DNA from 3 places in the Pseudomonas sp. KH_050 genome. Region 2 is predicted to be linked to each of the others. Evidence: predicted binding sites of a transcription regulator. Region 2 holds the regulator's gene; each other region holds the start of a gene.

What was found. Region 2 encodes sigma-54, which starts transcription at its own class of promoters, with help from an activator protein. Its sites were predicted from a motif close to ANTGGCATNNANNTTGCTNT; they were not measured.
Region 1: the regulator sigma-54 is predicted to act here: its motif matches at 2,032-2,051, upstream of nirB (nitrite reductase large subunit NirB).
Region 3: the regulator sigma-54 is predicted to act here: its motif matches at 2,777-2,796, upstream of glnA (glutamate--ammonia ligase).

What each region holds. Positions count from the first base shown of each region.
Region 1 is NZ_CM174478.1:3,509,086-3,515,755, reverse strand. Features, by position in the region: gene nirB (nitrite reductase large subunit NirB) at 1-1,794, opposite strand, end outside; gene AC3IUA_RS16050 (caspase family protein) at 2,440-5,319, shown strand; gene AC3IUA_RS16045 (hypothetical protein) at 5,326-6,670, shown strand, end outside.
Region 2 is NZ_CM174478.1:1,106,620-1,113,289, reverse strand. Features, by position in the region: gene lptA (lipopolysaccharide transport periplasmic protein LptA) at 1-326, shown strand, start outside; gene lptB (LPS export ABC transporter ATP-binding protein) at 326-1,051, shown strand; gene AC3IUA_RS05125 (RNA polymerase factor sigma-54) at 1,273-2,766, shown strand; gene hpf (ribosome hibernation-promoting factor, HPF/YfiA family) at 2,884-3,192, shown strand; gene ptsN (PTS IIA-like nitrogen regulatory protein PtsN) at 3,205-3,669, shown strand; gene rapZ (RNase adapter RapZ) at 3,672-4,529, shown strand; gene AC3IUA_RS05105 (HPr family phosphocarrier protein) at 4,545-4,820, shown strand; partial or broken gene aspA (aspartate ammonia-lyase) at 4,867-5,010, opposite strand; gene pmbA (metalloprotease PmbA) at 5,238-6,584, opposite strand.
Region 3 is NZ_CM174478.1:338,614-345,283, reverse strand. Features, by position in the region: gene typA (translational GTPase TypA) at 1-968, opposite strand, end outside; gene thiI (tRNA uracil 4-sulfurtransferase ThiI) at 1,108-2,562, opposite strand; gene glnA (glutamate--ammonia ligase) at 2,894-4,300, shown strand; gene AC3IUA_RS01570 (cupin domain-containing protein) at 4,492-4,917, shown strand; gene AC3IUA_RS01565 (DUF4124 domain-containing protein) at 4,944-5,465, shown strand; gene AC3IUA_RS01560 (DUF4124 domain-containing protein) at 5,465-6,091, shown strand; gene glnL (nitrogen regulation protein NR(II)) at 6,345-6,670, shown strand, end outside.

The sequences.
Region 1 (6,670 bases), 2.4 Mb from region 2:
GAGGTCGTATTTCTTCGCCACGGCGCCGAGGGCGATCAGCTTGTCCGGGGTGATTTCACCGGCGGCAATGCGCGGAATGATCGAGTAGGTGCCGTTTTTCTGCATGTTGGCCATGAAGGTGTCGTTGGTGTCCTGCAGCGACACCAGCGCCGGATCCATGATCGGCTGGTTCCAGCACGAGGCGAGGATCGAGCCCACCGCTGGTTTGCAGATATCACAGCCGGTGTGACCGCGGCCGTGGCGGGTCAGCAGTTCGTCGAAGCTGATGATGCCTTCCACCCGCACCAGCGCATAGAGCTCCTGACGGGTATGGGCGAAGTGCTCGCACAGGCTCTTGTCGACGGCCACGCCACGGGCGCTGAGTTCGTGTTCGAAGACCTGCTTGAGCAGCGCGCTGCAACCGCCGCAACCGGTGCCGGCCTTGGTCTTGCCCTTGAGTTCGCCCAGATCGCTGCAACCGGCGTCGATCGCGCAGCACACCGCGCCCTTGGTGACGTTATGGCAGGAGCAGAGTGTCGCGCTATCCGGCAGCGCATCGGCGCCGAGTGTCGGCGCGCCGTCCGACAGTGGCAGGATCAGGCCCGACGGATCCTTGGGCAGCGCGATGCCGTTCTGCGCGTACTGCAGGAGGGTGTCGTAGTAACTGTTGTCGCCGATCAGCACCGCCCCGAGCACGTGCTTGCCGTCGGCAGAGACCACCAGGCGCCGATAGCTGGCGCTGGCTTCGTCGATGAACCGGTAGCTCCTGGCACCCGGCGTGGCTGCATGGGCGTCGCCGATCGAACCGACATCGACCCCGAGCAATTTGAGCTTGGTCGACATGTCGGCGCCGGTGAAGGGTTCGTAATGCTGACCGGCCAGTTGCGCGGCAACGTTGCGCGCCATGCTGTAGCCCGGCGCGACCAGGCCGAATATGCTGCCGTTCCAGGACGCGCACTCGCCGATGGCGAAGATCTCGGGGTCGCTGGTGCGGCAATGGTTGTCGACCACCAGCCCGCCGCGAGCGGCCACTTCCAGCCCGGCGCTGCGGCCGATAGCATCCTGTGGGCGGATACCGGCGGAGAACACGATCAGGTCGGTTTCCAGGAACTCGCCGTCGTTGAAGTTCATGCGATAGGCATAGTCTTCGCCAACGACGATTTCCTTGGTCGCCCGCGAGAGGTGTACACCAACCCCCAGCGCCTCGATTCGCGCTTTGAGCGCTTCACCGCCCAAGGCGTCCAGTTGCACCGGCATCAGCTGTGGAGCGAACTCGACGACATGGGCTTGCAGCCCCAGGGATTTCAGCGCATTGGCGGCTTCAAGGCCGAGCAGGCCACCGCCGACCACCACGCCACGGCGGGCATTGGCGGCCGCCTCGCGGATCGCGTCGAGGTCGTCCAGGGTCCGGTAGACCAGACGTGAACGTCCTTCGGCACCGGGGATCGGCGGCACGAACGGATAGGAACCGGTGGCCAGCACCAAGCGGTCGTAAGCCTGGCGTCCGGCACTGGTGACCACTTCTTTGCGCTCGCGGTCGATCTCCAGGACCTGCACCCCGAGGTGCAGGTGCACGCCGTGGCGGGCATACAGATCGGCCTCGCCAAGGGCCAGGGACTCGGCATCGCGGCCGCCGAAATATTCCGAGAGGTGCACGCGGTCGTAGGCACGCTGACGCTCTTCACCGAACACATGGACGTGATAGTGGGCGAGGGCGCCGTGCTCGATCAGTTGCTCGACGCAATGATGACCAACCATGCCGTTGCCGATGACCACCAATGTTTCGCTCTTGATCGGGGTGACGATAGCGTTCATTGCCTTTCCTCAGTCGAAGCCGCTGCCTTGGCATGGCCAAAAAAAACCCAAAAAAAAACGCCTGGAGCCGACCAGCAGCTCCAGGCGCCTTTGCCTGGTATTCATTCGTGTGTGTTTGGGTGAATAGCCGCGGCCACGTTGCCCGGTTCGCCCGTCGTCCCGTGCCTTTGCAGGCCGGTGGTCAACAATGACCACTCAGGAGACCCCGCCGTAGATGTCGGCAGGTGTACAAGGTGTAGAGCACGTTCCATGCCAGTTTCGGCCGAGCCGGCTCTCCGATGAAACAACGGATGCACGCAATCCCCGTGTAGGAGCTGCCGCAGGCTGCGATCTTTTGAAGACCCCCGGTATTACCTGACTGGCATCGGCTCGCTCCCGGCCACTTCCGAGCGTTGTGAATTGAACCAGAAAGGTGCGATGCAGGTTTGGCGGTGGTTTGTTTTGGGGCAGTTCGGGACTTTGCCAGCTATATGCCCGTCAATCGGGAACCTCTGGCTTGCACATTCCTCGAACGCAGCCTTCGGCAGTTGCTACGGATCGCCCGGCACTCATCGGCGTGCCTGGTTATAAGTGGACAAAGTGCCATTCCCACCTAGAGTTTCCTTCAGTGTCATCTTGAGTACCTTGCCTCAGAGGTTTTCCAGCATGTCGACGCCCACCTTTATCAGGCTCAGCCTGGAGCAGTTCACACAGCTGCTTGCTCAATATCCCTTCAGCCGCAAAATCAATGCCGTGCACATGCATCACACCTGGCGACCGAGCCGACGGGATTTCAAAGGGCATGAAACGATCGTCGGCATGTGGCGGTTTCACACCCAGACCAATGGCTGGAGTGATATTGCCCAGCACATCACCATCGATCCGCAAGGCTTCATCTGGCTCGGGCGTAACTGGAACCAGCCACCGGCGAGTGCGGCGGGGCATAACGGCAATGCCTCGTTTGGCCCGTTCATGTTCGAGATGATCGGGGACTTTGACCAGGGCCGTGACCCCTTCGATGGTCAGCAACGCGATTCGGCATTGCGGGTGGTGGCCCTGGTTCAAGAGCAATTCCACCTGCCGCTGGAAAGCCTGCGCTTTCATAGTTCGATGTCGAGCAAGTCGTGCCCGGGCAACAGCCTCGACTACCAGCAGATTCTTGCCGAAGTGCAGAGCCTGCGCGAGCAGATAGCCAGCCAGGACCAGAGTCGTGGCCTCGGTGAATCGGAGGAGGGACCCTTTCCCTCTGAGCAGTCTTATGTCCTGCGCGATGCCATTGACGCGCTGTCGCGCACGCCCAGGGGGACCGACCCGGCGGATGCGGAGTTGGCTCACGATGAGCACGAGGCGCGGTCCACCGATGAACCGAGAGAGCCATCCGCAACTGCGCGCGGCGCCGGGTTGACCCCCGCGCAACTGGCCGCGTTGCAGCCGCACCTGGTCAACCTCACCGTGGGACGATTTACCAGCGAAGGTGAGGTCACGACTTCGGCGGCCGATGTCGATGCGATTTTCGAGGAGCATCTGGTCGAGGCGCTGGCCGTGGCGAAGCGGGAGAATCGCAAGCTGCGCGTGTTGCTCTATGCCCACGGCGGGTTGATTTCGCAGTCCGCCGGCCTGGAAATTGCCCAGAAACATATGGCGTGGTGGCTGAGCAATGGAGTTTATCCGATCTATTTCATCTGGCGGACCGGCTTTTTCGAGACCATCGGCAGTCTGCTCAAGCGCGCCTGGCCGGGCGCGTCCCGGGATCTGGCCGACTTCAGTTCGGACCTGCTGATCGAAGGTGCCGCGCGATCCCTGGGCGGGGAGAGCATCTGGGGCGGGATGAAGTTCAGCGCCGAACGGGCAGCCGAGCCGGTCGATGGTGGGGCCTGGTACGTGGCTGGCAAGCTCAAGCAATTTTGTGACGCCCATCCCGAGAGTGTCGAACTGCATGCGATGGGTCACAGTGCCGGCTCGATTTTTCATTGTCATTTCCTGACCGCCGCGCACCACCTCAGAGTACCGAAGTTAGCCACCCTGCAATTCCTCGCACCGGCGGTGCGAGTCGACACCTTCAAGCAGCACCTGCTGGACCTGTTGCACAAGGGTGAGGTGGCGGAAAAGGTCACGATCTTCACCATGAAAAAACACTTCGAGAAGGACGACGACTGCGCCGGGGTTTACCGCAAGTCGCTGCTCTACCTGATTTTTTATGCATTGGAAGAAAAGCGCGGCACGCCGATTCTCGGGCTCGAAGAGAGCCTGCGCGATGATCCTGTGCTCAAGCAGCTGTTCAATCTCGACGGCAAGAACAGCGGGCCCGGTGAAGTCATTTGGTCGCAGTCAGCCTCCGACACCGGGCGCTCGGCCAGCCAGTCCACCTCCCATGGCGGCTTCGATGATGACCCGGTGACCATGAACAGCGCCTTGCTGCGCATTCTTGGCCTGCCGGATGCCGGCCGGATCAACCCCTATCCGCGGGCCAAAGCGCTGTCCCGGCCGCGGGCATGGACCGATGAGGTCGATTGGCCCGAGGGTTTCGAACAGTGGCGCCAGAACGCCTCGATTGCACCGCCGACGCGCTACGCGGTGGCGCCGACTGCGGTTTCGCTCCAGGCCGTCGGCTCGTCTGCAGTGGCAGCAGATGGCCGGCGCATGGCGCTGTGCATCGGGATCAATGATTACCCCGAACCGGAACATCGGCTTGCCGGCTGTGTCGCCGATGCGCAGATGTGGGCGCAATCACTGAGCAAGCGCGGCTTTTCCACCCGGATGCTGCTCAACGGCCAGGCCACCCGCGAGGCGATCGACCGAAGCATTCGCGAGATAGTCACTGACTCGCGGGCCGGGGATGTCATCGTCATCCAGTATTCCGGCCATGGGACTTTTGTCACCGACCTTAATGGCGACGAAGACGATGCCAATGACGAAGCGCTGTGTCCGGTGGACTTTGCCACGGGCGCGCTGTACATCGACGATGACATCGCCGAGATCTTCGCCCGCTTGCCGGATGGGGTGAACCTCACCTGCTTCATGGACTGCTGCCATTCGGGCAGCAATACGCGTTTTGCGGTCGGTGGCGTCAATCAGCGACCATTGGGCAGAGACGCTCGCAAGCGTTTCGTGCCGCCTACCGAGGAAATCAACCGCGCCCACGCGCTCTTTCGCCAGGCCCACGGCGGCCTCTCGCGGGCCATCGACAGTGGCGGCGCGCAGGGCATGCGCGATATCAAGTTCGCCGCCTGCCAGGACGATGAGGTGGCGTGGGAAAGCGACGGCCATGGTGAGTTCACCCTGCGCGCCACCCGCGTGCTCGACGAGGGTAGTCAGATCACCCATGAGCAGTTCACCCAGCGGGTGGTTGGCGATTTCGGCGCGCAAGCCCGTCAGCACCCCAAGCTCGACTGCAACGACAACGCCAAAGGTGCGGTGCTGTTGCAGCCGCTGCAGAGTGTCACGGCAGCCGGTCCGGGGCGACAGTCGGGTTGTTCGGAGAATGCCGCGCTGATGCAGATCCTGCAGCTACTGCAACAGCTGAACAGTCAACCGGGCAAGAGGTAACCGATCGTGGCGCAGGAGCCCAAGCGCCCTGGCGAAGGGGTCGACTTCTGCCTGGCGGAGTCATTCGGCTGGTTACCGAGCCCACCCTATCAGCGGGCCCCCGCAGACCCGTTGTACCGACCGCTGCGGATCTATACGGTGGACCCTTCGGTGCGACGCCTGGAGGGCGCCATCGGCACCATCAATGTGCCCTTCGAAAGATTCGACGCCGGGCTCAGCGGCTGTCTGTTCCGGGTCGAGCATCGCAACACCCAGCTGGGCCTGGAGTATCGCCAGGCTGACCTGAATGAGCTCGGGGTATTGATCGCCAATGGTTATGAACCTTCGCCGTCGGACCCGCGCTTTCATCAGCAGATGGTCTATGCCGTCAGCAGCAGCATCTACATGGCCTTCAAGTTGGCGCTGGGACGTGACCCGGGTTGGGGATTCGGCAATGAACAGAAGCCAGTACCGCTCACCTTGCATCCGCATTACGGCGAGAACTGCAACGCTTACTACACCAAAACCCGCCAGGGCGGCGAGATCCGCTTCGGTTATTTCAAAGCCAGCGCCACCCCCAGCGATCGATCACTGCCGGGGGGCTACGTCTTCACGTGTCTGTCCCACGACATCATCTCCCATGAAGTCACCCATGCGCTGCTCGATGGCCTGCGCCCATGCTTCAGCCTGCCCTTGAGTGCGGACGTGCCGGCCTTCCATGAAGCGTTCGCCGATCTGGTGGCGATTTTTCAACACTTCAGTTACCGGGAAGTGCTGATTGCCTCGATCCGCAGGTGCAAAGGCAATCTGCTGCAGACCAGTTTGCTGACCCAGCTGGCTCAGCAGTTTGGTCACACCACCGGCAAGAACGGTGCGCTACGCAACGCGATAGAAACCAATTTCGAGCAGCCGCGACAATACCAGCCGGACCTGGAAATACATGAACTGGGATCGATACTGGTCACTGCGCTGTTCGAAGCCTTTGCGCAGATCTTCGAGCGCAAGAGCGCACGCTACATTCGCCTCGCCACCAACGGTTGCGGGATACTCCCGCCCGGTGACATGTCCCACGACTTGCAAGTACTGCTGGCAGAAAAGGCCAGCAAGCTGGCCCGGCAGTTCCTCACCATCTGCATCCGCGCCATCGACTATTGCCCGCCCACGGCAATCAATTTCGGCGACTACCTGCGGGCGCTCATCACCGCCGATTACGACGTGCTGCCGGATGACACATGGGACTACCGAGGCGCGATCATCGATAGCTTCCGGCGGCATAATATTTACCCGCGCACTGTCACCAGCCTCTCGGAAGACGCCTTGTTATGGCGCCCGCCACGGATAGACCTGCCGCTCGTGTCAGCCCTGGACTTCG
Region 2 (6,670 bases):
CAGCTTCGGGCGAGATCGACGTGGTCACCTCCGTCGGCAACCTGGCTTACTTCGAACAGCTGCAGAAGCCTGGCGATACCGAGCCGGTCAAGGCCTATGCCGTGACCATCCAGTACCACGCTTCGCAAGATCGCGTCGTGCTGATCGACAAGGCCAAAGTGATCAACGAAGGCAACACCACCGAAGGCGAAAAAATCGTCTACGACACCAAGCGCCAGGTTGCCAATGCCGGTCGCGCCACCGGCACTACGGTGACCGCGCCCCGTCCGCGGATCGATATGGTGATCCAGCCGAAGAAGAAAACCGACGAGCAAAAGGCCCCGTAATGGCAACTCTGAAAGCTCAGCATCTGGCCAAGAGCTACAAGAGCCGCCAGGTCGTGCGCGACGTCAGCCTGTCGATCGACAGCGGTCAGATCGTCGGCCTGCTCGGTCCGAACGGCGCCGGCAAGACCACCTGTTTCTACATGATCGTCGGCCTGGTCCAGGCCGATCAGGGTCGGGTATTGATCGATGATCTGGACGTCAGCCACCAACCGATGCACGGTCGCGCACGGGCCGGCATCGGTTATCTGCCGCAAGAAGCGTCGATCTTCCGCAAACTATCGGTCGCCGACAACATCATGGCCATCCTCGAGACCCGCAAGGAACTCGACAAGGCCGGGCGTCGCCAGGAGCTGGAAAGCCTGCTGCAGGAATTCCATATTCACCACATCCGCGACAACCTCGGCATGAGCCTGTCCGGTGGCGAACGTCGCCGAGTGGAAATCGCCCGCGCACTGGCTACCGCGCCGAAATTCATCCTGCTCGACGAACCTTTCGCCGGCGTAGACCCGATTTCGGTAGGCGATATCAAGCAGATCATTCATCACTTGAAGGCCAAGGGTATCGGCGTTCTGATCACCGACCACAACGTCCGTGAAACCCTGGATATCTGCGAGACTGCCTACATCGTCAACGACGGTCAACTGATCGCCGAAGGCGACTCCGAGACCATCCTGGCCAACGAACTGGTGAAGGAAGTCTATCTGGGGCATGAGTTCCGCCTGTAAGCATTGAGCGGTTTGGTTGACGCAGGCACCTCAAAAGCACTCTGGACGATTTCAGCTATCGTCAGAGCGCCGATGTCAATGAAACCTTGTTAATTTTTATTGTTACAGCGCTCTAGGCAAACACTGCAGTTTCAGGCATATAATTTGCTTATGTTTGGCGCTCCGGCGCCCTGTAGTGGATGGCGCATGCGCGCCGGCGAATAAGGTGTTAAGCCCCTGCCATGAAACCATCGCTAGTCTTGAGAATGGGCCAGCAGCTGACGATGACACCGCAGCTGCAACAGGCCATCCGCCTGCTCCAATTGTCGACCCTGGACCTGCAACAGGAAATCCAGGAGGCCCTGGAGTCCAATCCTATGCTCGAACGCCAGGAAGAAGGCGACGACTTCGATAACGCCGACCCTCTGGCCGACAACATCGAGCAGAAACCCAATGCCGATGTTCAGGAACCCTCCTATCAGGAAACCGCCCCGACGGTGGACAACCTCGAGGAAGGTGACTGGAACGAGCGCATTCCTAATGAACTGCCGGTCGACACCGCCTGGGAAGACGTTTACCAGACCAGCGCCAGCAGCCTGCCGAGCAACGATGACGACGAGTGGGATTTCACCACCCGTACATCCGCCGGCGAGAGCCTGCAGAGCCATTTGCTCTGGCAACTGAACCTGGCGCCGATGTCCGACACCGATCGCCTGATTGCCGTGACGCTGATCGATTGCATCAACAATCAGGGCTACCTGGACGAAACCCTCGAGGAGATTCTCGAAGCCTTCGATCCGGAGCTGGACATCGAACTGGACGAGATCGAGGCGGTCCTGCATCGCATCCAGCAATTCGAGCCGGCCGGTATCGGCGCGCGCAACCTGGGCGAGTGCCTGCTGCTGCAACTGCGTCAACTGCCAGCCAAGACCCCTTGGCTGGCCGAGGCCAAGCGCCTGGTCACGGACTTCATCGAACTGCTTGGCAGCCGCGATTACAGCCAGCTGATGCGCCGCATGAAGCTCAAGGAAGACGAACTGCGGCAGATCATCGAACTGGTGCAAAGCCTCAACCCGCGCCCTGGCTCGCAAATCGAGTCAACTGAAGCTGAATACGTCGTCCCCGACGTGATCGTGCGCAAGGACAACGAGCGCTGGCTGGTGGAACTGAATCAGGAGTCCGTGCCACGCCTGCGGGTCAACCCGCAGTACGCCGGTTTCGTCCGCCGCGCCGACACCAGCGCCGACAACACCTTCATGCGTAACCAGTTGCAGGAAGCGCGCTGGTTCATCAAAAGCCTGCAAAGCCGTAATGAAACCCTGATGAAAGTCGCTACCCAGATCGTCGAGCACCAGCGCGGCTTTCTCGAATACGGCGATGAAGCGATGAAACCGCTGGTCCTGCATGACATCGCCGAAGCAGTCGGCATGCACGAGTCGACGATTTCCCGGGTGACTACCCAGAAATTCATGCATACCCCGCGCGGTATCTACGAACTGAAATACTTTTTCTCCAGCCACGTCAGCACCTCCGAAGGCGGTGAATGCTCGTCCACAGCGATTCGCGCGATCATCAAAAAACTGGTTGCCGCGGAAAATCAGAAAAAGCCGTTGAGTGACAGCAAGATCGCTGGTTTACTGGAGGCACAAGGCATTCAGGTAGCCCGCCGCACCGTCGCCAAGTACCGCGAATCCCTTGGAATCGCGCCTTCGAGCGAACGCAAGCGGTTGATGTAACGGGCCACGCCACAGCGTTCCAGGGTGTGTTCTGAAGCTCAGTGAGTTTTCGGACACAGCCTAGTGGCAGGCAAGCCAGCCTGCCGCCTTATGCACTGGCAACGAAGGAGAAGCTGTATGCAAGTCAACATCAGTGGACACCAATTGGAAGTGACCGAACCCCTGCGCACCTACATCGGCGAAAAACTCGACCGACTGGAAAGGCACTTCGACAAGATCACCAACGTGCAAGTCACGATGACGGTCGAAAAGCTGAAGCAGAAAATCGAAGCCACCTTGCATATCCACGGCGGTGAAGTGGTCGCTAACGCAGAACATGACGACATGTATGCTGCGATCGACCTGCTCACCGACAAACTGGATCGCCAACTCAAAAAGCATAAGGAAAAGACCCAGAGCCTCCTCCAGGGCGCAACAGGTCGTTAACACTCCCAACCCATGATCCGACTTGAAAATATCCTGACCCCCGGCCGTTCTTTGGTGAACGTGCCGGGCGGCAGTAAAAAGCGCGCACTCGAGCAAATTGCCAACCTTATCCACCGCGAAGTGCCGGATCTGGAGATGCAAGATGTATTCGAGAGTCTGATTGCCCGTGAAAAACTCGGTTCCACCGGTTTTGGCAACGGCATCGCCATCCCCCACTGCCGCCTCAAAGGTTGCACCTCGCCCATCAGTGCCTTGATGCACCTGGACGCCCCCATAGATTTCGACGCCATCGATGGCGCCCCGGTCGACCTGCTGTTTGTCCTGCTGGTGCCGGAAGCCGCTACCGATGCGCACCTGGAACTGCTTCGGCAGATAGCCAGCATGCTTGACCGCAAGGAAGTGCGCGAAAAACTTCGCAGCGCCTTAACCAATGAAGCCCTGTACCAGGTTGTCCTGGATGAGCAGAACGGTAGTTAATCATGCGCTTGATCATCGTCAGCGGCCGGTCCGGCTCGGGTAAAAGCACCGCCCTCGATGTACTAGAGGACAGTGGCTATTACTGCATCGATAACCTGCCGGCCGGGCTGCTTCCGGAGTTGGCCGAGCGCGCGTTGATTCACACGGAACTGGCGCAGCCGCTGGTCGCCGTCTCGATCGATGCGCGCAACCTGCCCAGTCACCTGACACGCTTCCCGCAATTGCTCGAAGAAGTGCGCAGCCGACACATCCAATGCGATGTGCTGTATCTGGACGCCGACGAAGAAACCCTGCTCAAGCGCTTTTCGGAAACCCGTCGGCGCCACCCGCTGAGCAATGCCCAGCGCTCGCTGGCCGAAGCCATTCGCGATGAAACCAATCTGCTGGGGCCGATTGCCGACCTTGCAGACCTGAAGGTCAACACCACCAACCTGAACCTGTATCAACTGCGTGACACCATCAAGCTGCGCCTGTTGAACCAGCCGGAGCCGGGGACGGCGTTTCTGGTCGAGTCCTTTGGCTTCAAGCGTGGCATGCCGGTCGATGCCGACCTGGTGTTCGACGTGCGTTGCCTGCCCAATCCCTACTGGAAACCCGAACTACGCGAGCAATCCGGGCTGGATCAGCCGGTAGCCGAGTATCTGGCCGCGCAACCGGATGTTGAAGAAATGTTCCAGGATATCTCTACGTACCTGATGAAGTGGCTGCCTCGTTTCGCCGCCAGCAACCGTGCCTACGTCACCATCGCCATTGGCTGCACCGGCGGGCATCACCGCTCCGTCTACCTGACCGAACGTCTGGGCCAGGTCCTGCAAAAATCCCTGAAGAATGTCCAGGTTCGCCACCGCGACCTTAGCTAAAGGATCCACACCGCGATGCCCGCTCTGGAAATTGAAATCATCAACAAGTTGGGCCTGCATGCCCGGGCGTCTGCCAAATTCGTAGGAGTCGCCGGTCAGTTCAAGGATTGCACGATCAGAGTAGGACGCACACCCGAATCCACGGTCGACGGCAAAAGCATCATGGCCATGATGATGCTGGCTGCTGGCAAAGGCACCAAAATCCATCTGGCCACTGAAGGCGAGCAAGAACAGGAAGCGCTGGATGCACTGGTCGATCTGATCAACCGCTACTTTGACGAAGGCGAGTAGTACACAATCTGTGTTCAGAGGGCTTTTTGTGGCGAGGGAGCTTGCTCCCGCCGACCGGTCCGCGCTCGGGCACAGCAGTCGTGAAATCAGTGAATGCGGTGTCCACATCGATAACCGGTCGCCCCTGTTGATAGGCCTGCTTGGCGATCTCTGCTGCCTTTTGGTAACCAATGATCGGATTGAGGGCGGTGTGAGAATCAAAACAAGCCTGAACAAAATCAAAAGATCGCAGCCTGCGGCAGCTCCTACATGAGCCGGGACCGACACACATCCGGTGTGAACGCCAATCCGTAGGAGCTGTCGAGCGAAGCGAGGCTGCGATCTTTTCCGGCTCACCTCAATTCCCCCCCCCACACACAAAAAAAAAAAGCGCGTCACCCACTGGGTGACACGCCTTCCTTTTGAAGCTGTAGCCGTTTAGCTACCGGCGACCGTCATCCGCTCGATCAACACCGAGCCCGTACGAATATTGCTACGCATCTCCAGGTCATTACCGACCGCGATAATCTGCTGGAACATGTCGCGCATGTTGCCGGCGATGGTCACTTCCTGCACGGAAAACTGGATCTCGCCGTTCTCTACCCAGTACCCTGCCGCACCACGGGAATAGTCACCCGTCACCATGTTCAAGCCCTGGCCCATCAATTCGGTGACAAACAACCCACGCCCCATGCGACGCAGCAAGGCGGTCTGGTCCTCGTCGCCGTGGGTGACGAACAGGTTGTGCACGCCGCCGGCGTTGGCGGTGCTTGGCATGCCCAGCTTTCGACCGGAGTACGTGCCCAGCACGTAAGACACCAAATGGCCATTCTCGACGAAAGGCTTGGCGTAAGTCGCCAGACCGTCGCCATCGAACGCCGAACTGGCCAGACCACGCATCAAGTGCGGGCGTTCATCCAGGGTCAGCCACTCAGGAAACAACCGCTGCCCCAGCGTGCCTTCGAGGAACGACGACTTACGGTACAGGTTGCCACCGGAAATTGCCCCAAGGAAACTGCCGAACAGCCCTCCGGCCAATTCTGCTGAAAACAGCACTGGCACCTCGCAGGTCGGGACCGGACGCGCGCCCAGACGGCTGGCCGCTCGTTGCGCGGCTCGCTGGCCGATGCTGACCGGATCAGCCAGCAGTTCGCCCTGGCGATTCACGTCATACCAGTAATCGCGCTGCATCTGACCGTCGGCTTCGGCAATCATCACGCAACTCAGGCTGTGCCGGGTCGACGCATAACCGCCGACAAACCCATGGCTGTTGCCATACACCCGGCAGCCCTGATGGGTACTCAGGGTAGTGCCATCGGCGTTCTTGATCCGGCTGTCGGTGGCAAACGCCGCCGCCTCACAGGTCAAAGCCTGCTCGATGGCTTGTTCCGGGGTAATGTCCCAGGCGTGGAACAGGTCAAAGTCCTGCACGTCCTTGGCCATCAAGGCGGCATCGGCCAGCCCTGCGCACTCGTCTTCCGAGGTATGTTTGGCGATGGCCAGTGCAGCGGCGACAGTTTCGCGAATCGCCTCCGGACCGCTGGCCGAAGTGCTGGCCGAGCCTTTGCGCTGGCCAACATACAAGGTGATGCCAAAGCCCTGGTCACGGTTGAACTCAACGGTTTCGACTTCCCGCTGGCGAACCGTCGTCGACAGACCCTGCTCCAGAGACACCGCGACTTCGCAGGCGCTGGCGCCTTGGCGCTTGGCTTCAGCGATGATCTGCTCGACTTGTTCCTGCAGTGCCGGCAAAGCTTGTGGGCCGACGCTTTCTGCTGCACTCATGGTTTTCTCCACTCAAATTCTGCTTTCGGTTAAGGCCTTCGAGCGACCGGGCCGGACAAGCGGCCCCCGACTGGTTATCATGGCGG
Region 3 (6,670 bases), 770 kb from region 2:
CCTTCTTTACCGCAGAAAGGCGAGTCGTTTACCTGGAAGGTCATGGAAACGGTTGGCTCGTCAACGGTCAGCGGCTTCATCGCTTCGACGTTCAGTGGGTCGCACAGAGTGTCGGAGATGAACAGCTGGTCGAAGCCGCTGATGCAGACGATGTCGCCGGCAGCTGCTTCTTCAACGTCGATACGGTGCAGACCGTGGTGACCCATCAGCTTCAGGATACGACCGTTACGCTTCTTGCCGTCGGCGTCGATAGCGACAACCGGAGTGTTCGGCTTGATGCGACCACGAGCGATACGGCCAACGCCGATAACACCCAGGAAGCTGTTGTAGTCCAGAGCGGAGATTTGCATCTGGAACGGACCGTCACGGTCGACTTTCGGCGCAGGTACGTTGTCGACGATCGACTGGTACAGCGGCGTCATGTCTTCAGCCATGTCGGTGTGGTCCAGACCGGCAATGCCGTTCAGGGCCGAGGCGTAGACGACTTTGAAGTCCAGTTGTTCTTCGGTAGCACCGAGGTTGTCGAACAGGTCGAAGATCTGGTCCAGAACCCAGTCCGGACGCGCGCCTGGACGGTCAACCTTGTTGATTACCACGATTGGACGCAGGCCGGCTTCGAAAGCCTTCTTGGTCACGAAACGGGTTTGCGGCATAGGGCCGTCTTGAGCGTCAACCAGCAGCAGAACGGAGTCGACCATCGACATTACGCGTTCTACTTCGCCGCCGAAGTCGGCGTGGCCCGGGGTGTCCACGATGTTGATGTGGTAGCCGTTCCAGTTGATGGCGGTGTTTTTCGCCAGAATGGTAATACCGCGCTCTTTCTCCTGGTCGTTGGAGTCCATCACGCGCTCGTCGTTGAGCTCGTTGCGCTCCAGGGTGCCGGATTGACGCAAGAGTTTGTCTACCAGGGTGGTTTTACCATGGTCAACGTGAGCAATGATGGCGATGTTGCGTAGATTTTCGATCACTTGTGTATCTCGATCAGAGGATTCGGTGTGCTGACAGGTCGTGGCAGCGATTTTCAGTAGAGTCAGGCCTTGCCGTTACAGCTTGACGGCGGCGTCGGGGGGCCGGTGACGCAAACCACAGGCATACAGCCCCGGGCTCTTAGCTCGGTCGATAAACGCGCACATTGGCATGCCCCTCACTGAGCAAATGGTGGGCATGCAGGCGACTCATCACGCCTTTGTCGCAATACAACAGGTACTGGCGAGTAGGGTCCAGTTCCTTGAAACGAGCGTTCAATGCATAAAACGGCATCGCTTGTACCTCGATGCCAGGCAGCTCCAGCGGCTCGTCGTCCTGAGCATCCGGGTGACGGATGTCGATCACGATCTGACCGGCCAGTGCTTCACTGACTTCTTCGACCTGCAAATCCTGGCCCAATTCATCGATAACCCGATCGATCGGCACCAGTTTGGCGTTCTCGAGCGCACGCTCGAGCACCGCCATATCGAACTGTTGTTCTTCATACTCCACGCGGTTGCGCTTGGCGTGGGTCTTGGGGTTGACCGAAATCACCCCGCAATATTCCGGCATGTGCTTGGCGAAATCGGCAGTGCCGATCTCGGTGGCCAGATCAATGATGTCCTGCTTGTGACTGGCGATCAGGGGGCGTAGCACCAGCTTCTCGGTCACGCAGTCGATCACCGAGAGATTCGGCAGCGTCTGGCTGGACACCTGGGAGATCGCCTCACCGGTAACCAGCGCATCGATTTCCAGCCGATCGGCAATTCTTGAAGCCGCGCGCAACATCATACGCTTCAATACTACGCCCATATGACTGTTATCGACTTTACCGAGAATTTCTCCGAGCACTTCCTCGAACGGTACGCTGACGAATAGCACGCGCTGGGAGCTGCCGTACTTCTTCCAGATGAAATGCGCGACTTCCATCACGCCCAGTTCGTGGGCGCGGCCGCCGAGGTTGAAGAAGCAGAAATGGCTCATAAGCCCGCGGCGCATGATCTGGTAAGCCGCTACCGTCGAATCGAAACCACCGGACATCAGTACCAGGGTCTGTTCGAGGGCGCCCAGCGGATATCCGCCGATGCTGTTGTGCTGGCTGTGGATCACAAACAACCGTTGGTCGCGAATTTCCATCCGCACTTCGATTTCAGGCTCTTTCAGGGAAATTCCGGCGGCGCCGCACTGACGACGCAGCTGGCTGCCGACGTATTTCTCGACATCCATCGAGGAAAATTCGTGCTTGCCGGCGCGCTTGCAGCGCACAGAAAAAATCTTGCCCGGCAAGGCATCGCCGAAGTGCTGCTTGCACTTGGCGACGATGTCGTCGAAGTCGCCCAACGGGTACTCGTCAACCTGCAGGAAATGCGCGATGCCCGGCATGCAGCTCAGGCGATCCATCATGTCCTTCAAGGCTTTCGGCTCGCTGACACGGGTTTCCAGCTCGAGATTGTCCCACACACCGTTCACCACCACAGCCGGATCCAGATCACGGAGCACGGCACGGATGTTTTTGGCCAGCTGGCGGATGAAACGCATCCGTACCGGGCGGCTCTTGATGGTGATCTCGGGAAAGACTTTTACGATTAGTTTCATGAAAACAGCGCGCGAAGGGCCAGCCGAAAAAGGGGGGCGCGGATTATAGCGGAAATTGCTCAAGGTTTAACCAGTTAATGTTCAGATGGTTTTGCGCGCACTAAAACGGGGCGTATGAGCTTTTTCGCGCCACATTGCAGTGCGTAAAAATTACGTTTTTCTCCATTTACACGTTTATATGCGTGAGATTGGGGCGAAAAACCCAAGTCGGGGCACTGGCATGCAATTTGCTCCCTTGTGAGGCAGGTTGCCTTGGCAGAGTATTCGCGCCGGCATCACCCACATTCTAAGGGCATCCACTACCAAGCCCGAAGCCCACCCGGAGGACACTATGTCGAAGTCGGTTCAACTCATCAAAGATCATGACGTCAAATGGATTGATCTGCGCTTCACTGACACCAAAGGCACACAGCACCACGTGACCATGCCGGCTCGCGACGCGCTGGACGAAGCTTTCTTCGAAGAAGGCAAAATGTTCGACGGCTCCTCCATCGCTGGCTGGAAAGGCATCGAAGCTTCCGACATGATCCTGATGCCGGACGACAGCACTGCCGTCCTGGACCCGTTCACCGAAGAGCCGACCCTGATCCTGGTTTGCGACGTGATCGAACCTTCGACCATGCAAGGCTATGACCGTGACCCACGTGCCATCGCCAAGCGCGCCGAGGAATACCTGAAGTCCACCGGTATCGGCGACACCGTATTCGTAGGCCCGGAGCCAGAATTCTTCATCTTCGACGAAGTGAAGTTCAAGTCCGACATCTCCGGCTCCATGTTCAAGATTTTCTCCGAACAAGGTTCGTGGATGTCCGACCAGGACGTCGAAGGCGGCAACCGCGGTCACCGTCCAGGCGTCAAAGGCGGCTACTTCCCGGTTCCTCCGTTCGACCACGACCACGAAATCCGTACCTCCATGTGCAACGCCATGGAAGAAATGGGCCTGGTCATCGAAGTTCACCACCACGAAGTGGCGACTGCTGGCCAGAACGAAATCGGCGTCAAGTTCAACACCCTGGTAGCCAAGGCTGACGAAGTTCAGACCCTGAAATACTGCGTGCACAACGTTGCTGACGCTTACGGCCGCACCGCGACCTTCATGCCTAAGCCGCTGTACGGCGATAACGGTTCGGGTATGCACGTTCACCTGTCCATCGCCAAAGATGGCAAGAACACCTTCGCTGGCGAAGGTTATGCCGGCCTGTCCGACACCGCCCTGTTCTTCATCGGCGGCATCATCAAGCACGGTAAGGCGCTGAACGGTTTCACCAACCCGTCGACCAACTCCTACAAGCGTCTGGTCCCAGGTTTCGAAGCACCGGTAATGCTGGCCTACTCGGCTCGCAACCGTTCCGCTTCGATCCGTATTCCTTACGTGTCCAGCCCTCGTGCTCGCCGTATCGAAGCCCGCTTCCCGGATCCAGCAGCCAACCCGTACCTGGCCTTCGCTGCCCTGGTAATGGCCGGCCTGGACGGTATCCAGAACAAGATTCACCCAGGCGACGCCGCCGATAAAAACTTGTACGACCTGCCGCCTGAAGAGGCGAAAGAGATTCCACAAGTTTGCGGCAGCCTGAAAGAAGCCCTGGAAGAGCTGGACAAAGGTCGTGCATTCCTGACCAAAGGCGGCGTTTTCAGCGACGACTTCATCGACGCTTACATCGCCCTGAAAAGCGAAGAAGAAATCAAGGTTCGCACCTTCGTACACCCACTGGAATACGAGCTGTACTACAGCTGCTAATCCAGTAACGCTTGCGCAAGCGGCGTAACAGAGGCCTCCTTCGGGAGGCCTTTTTTGTGGGCAATTTCTGACAACTGATCGCACCCCATCCTCCGGTACTCACAGCCCCCTCCGGCATCAACGCCATTGCATTGCATGTAGCCTGACAGCACTTGTTCGAGCCATCACCCCCCCCTGCAAAGGATAGAGCCATGAAAACACCAGTCCCTGCCAGAACCTTGCTCGTCGCGCTCGCTTGCCTGCTCACTCTGGGCTGCAGCAATACCAATGCAAAGCCCGGGATCGAAAAGGAAGTCTTGCTGCAGAGTTCCTCTTCCTGGGATGGAACGCCCTATGCCTCCTACCCCCAAGACCGCCCCGAACTGACCCTGCTCAAACTGAAGATACCTGCCAACACCGAACTAAAGTGGCACACTCACCCGATCCCCAATGCGGCTTATATCCTCGCCGGAGAGCTCACCGTCGAAGCCAGGGACAGCGGTCAGACCCGAGTACTCAAACAAGGGCAGACCCTGGCGGAAATGGTCAACACGGTGCATCGCGGCAAAACCGGCGACAGCCCGGTAGAACTCATAGTGTTCTATGCTGGCAGCCCGGGTATCGCGCTGTCGGAGTAACTTGTTCAACCCATCGGGAAGCCTGAATGCGGCCGTTTTTACTGTTTCTGCTTTTGTCCCTCACCTTCTCGGCGACGGCGCAGATCTACAAATACACCGATGCCAATGGCAACACTGCCTATAGCAATCAGCCGCCCGACGGTACCCGGAGCCAGGCCGTCGACTTGCCGCCACTCAATAGCGTCGAGCGTCAGCCGCCTGCCCCGCCACACGCCAGCCCGACACAAAACGACCGTCAGCAAGCCGATAGTGTCGCTGCATATGAGGTATTGGAGTTGACCGGGTTACCCAGCGAAGAAGCCCTGCGCGCCAACAATGGCACCTTCACCGTGGGTGTTGCGCTGCAACCGCGCCTGCAAGGCGAGCATCGCCTGCGTCTGCTGCTGGACGACCAGCCCTATGGTCAGCCAAGCAACGTGCCACGCTTGCAACTGGTGAACATCGATCGTGGTGAACACCGACTGGCGGTTCAGGTACTGGATGGCGCGCGCGTTGTGCAACAGAGCCCGACCGCCACCTTTACCGTGCAACGGGTGCACAAGCCTTGATGCCTTTCACTGGTGCCCTTGCGCTCTGCCTGCTGCTGATCGCCTTTCCGGCCGTCGCCGAGGTCTACACCTATATCGATGGCCAGGGGAATCGGGTTTTTACCGATCAACCGCAACCGGGCAATGCCAAACGTGTTCAGCTGGCACCCGACAATCGCATGTCAGCAAACCCGAGCGGTGCCGTTCCGACATCAGCCGCCAGGAAGGCCGAGGGTAAACCGCCCTTCTACTATCAGATGTTGCGTGTTCTGGTACCCGACCCCGACGCCACGATTCGCAGCACTCAGGGTGAGTTGATTGTCAGCGTCACCAATGAGCCCGGCCTGCAACGCGGTCACCGCTTTCGCTTGTTGCTGGATGGCCAGCCAACCTCCGCTCCGGGCCCCAGCCCGGTGTTTGCCTTGAGCAATATCGACCGCGGCAGCCACCACCTGGCAGTGGAAAGTCTCGATGAGCAAGGGCGAATCGTCGAGCGAACAGCCAATCAGCCTTTCCATATGCTGCGCATGTCCCTGGCGCAGAAACGTCAGGTCAAGCCTTGCTCCCTGGTCGATTACGGCCAGCGTCCGGAATGTCCGCTGGTCGACAAACCTGAAGAACCTAAAAGCATTTTTTCAAACTTCTAAACGCCTTTCAGGTTTGCGCACTATATTGGTGCAATGAGCTGCACCCTAGTCACTTATCAACCCATTTTGGTTCGAAAATACCCGGTAGTGCCGGCCGAACGCCACGCAATCGAGCCTAAAACGCCTGTTTCAGGGGTTTAACGCTTCTTTTCGGAGCCTTGGTTTGGTTTTTGCATTTTCCTTGCATCAGCGCTTTATTCGCGCGCGCAATGCGGGACCGGCCCTGGGTTGTCCCGCTTCAAAAGAGGTCCTAATGACCATCAGCGACGCACTGCACCGCTTGCTACTCGACAACCTGACCACCGCGACCATCCTGCTCAACGCCGACCTGCGCCTTGAGTACATGAACCCGGCGGCGGAAATGCTGCTGGCCATCAGTGGCCAGCGCAGTCATGGGCAATTCATCAGCGAGCTGTTCACCGAATCAGCCGAAGCCCTGAGCTCCTTGCGCCAGGCCGTCGAGCAGGCGCACCCGTTCACCAAACGCGAAGCGATGCTCACCGCCCTGACCGGCCAGACCCTGACCGTCGATTACGCGGTGACGCCGATCCTCAGCGAGGGCACCACCCTGCTGCTGCT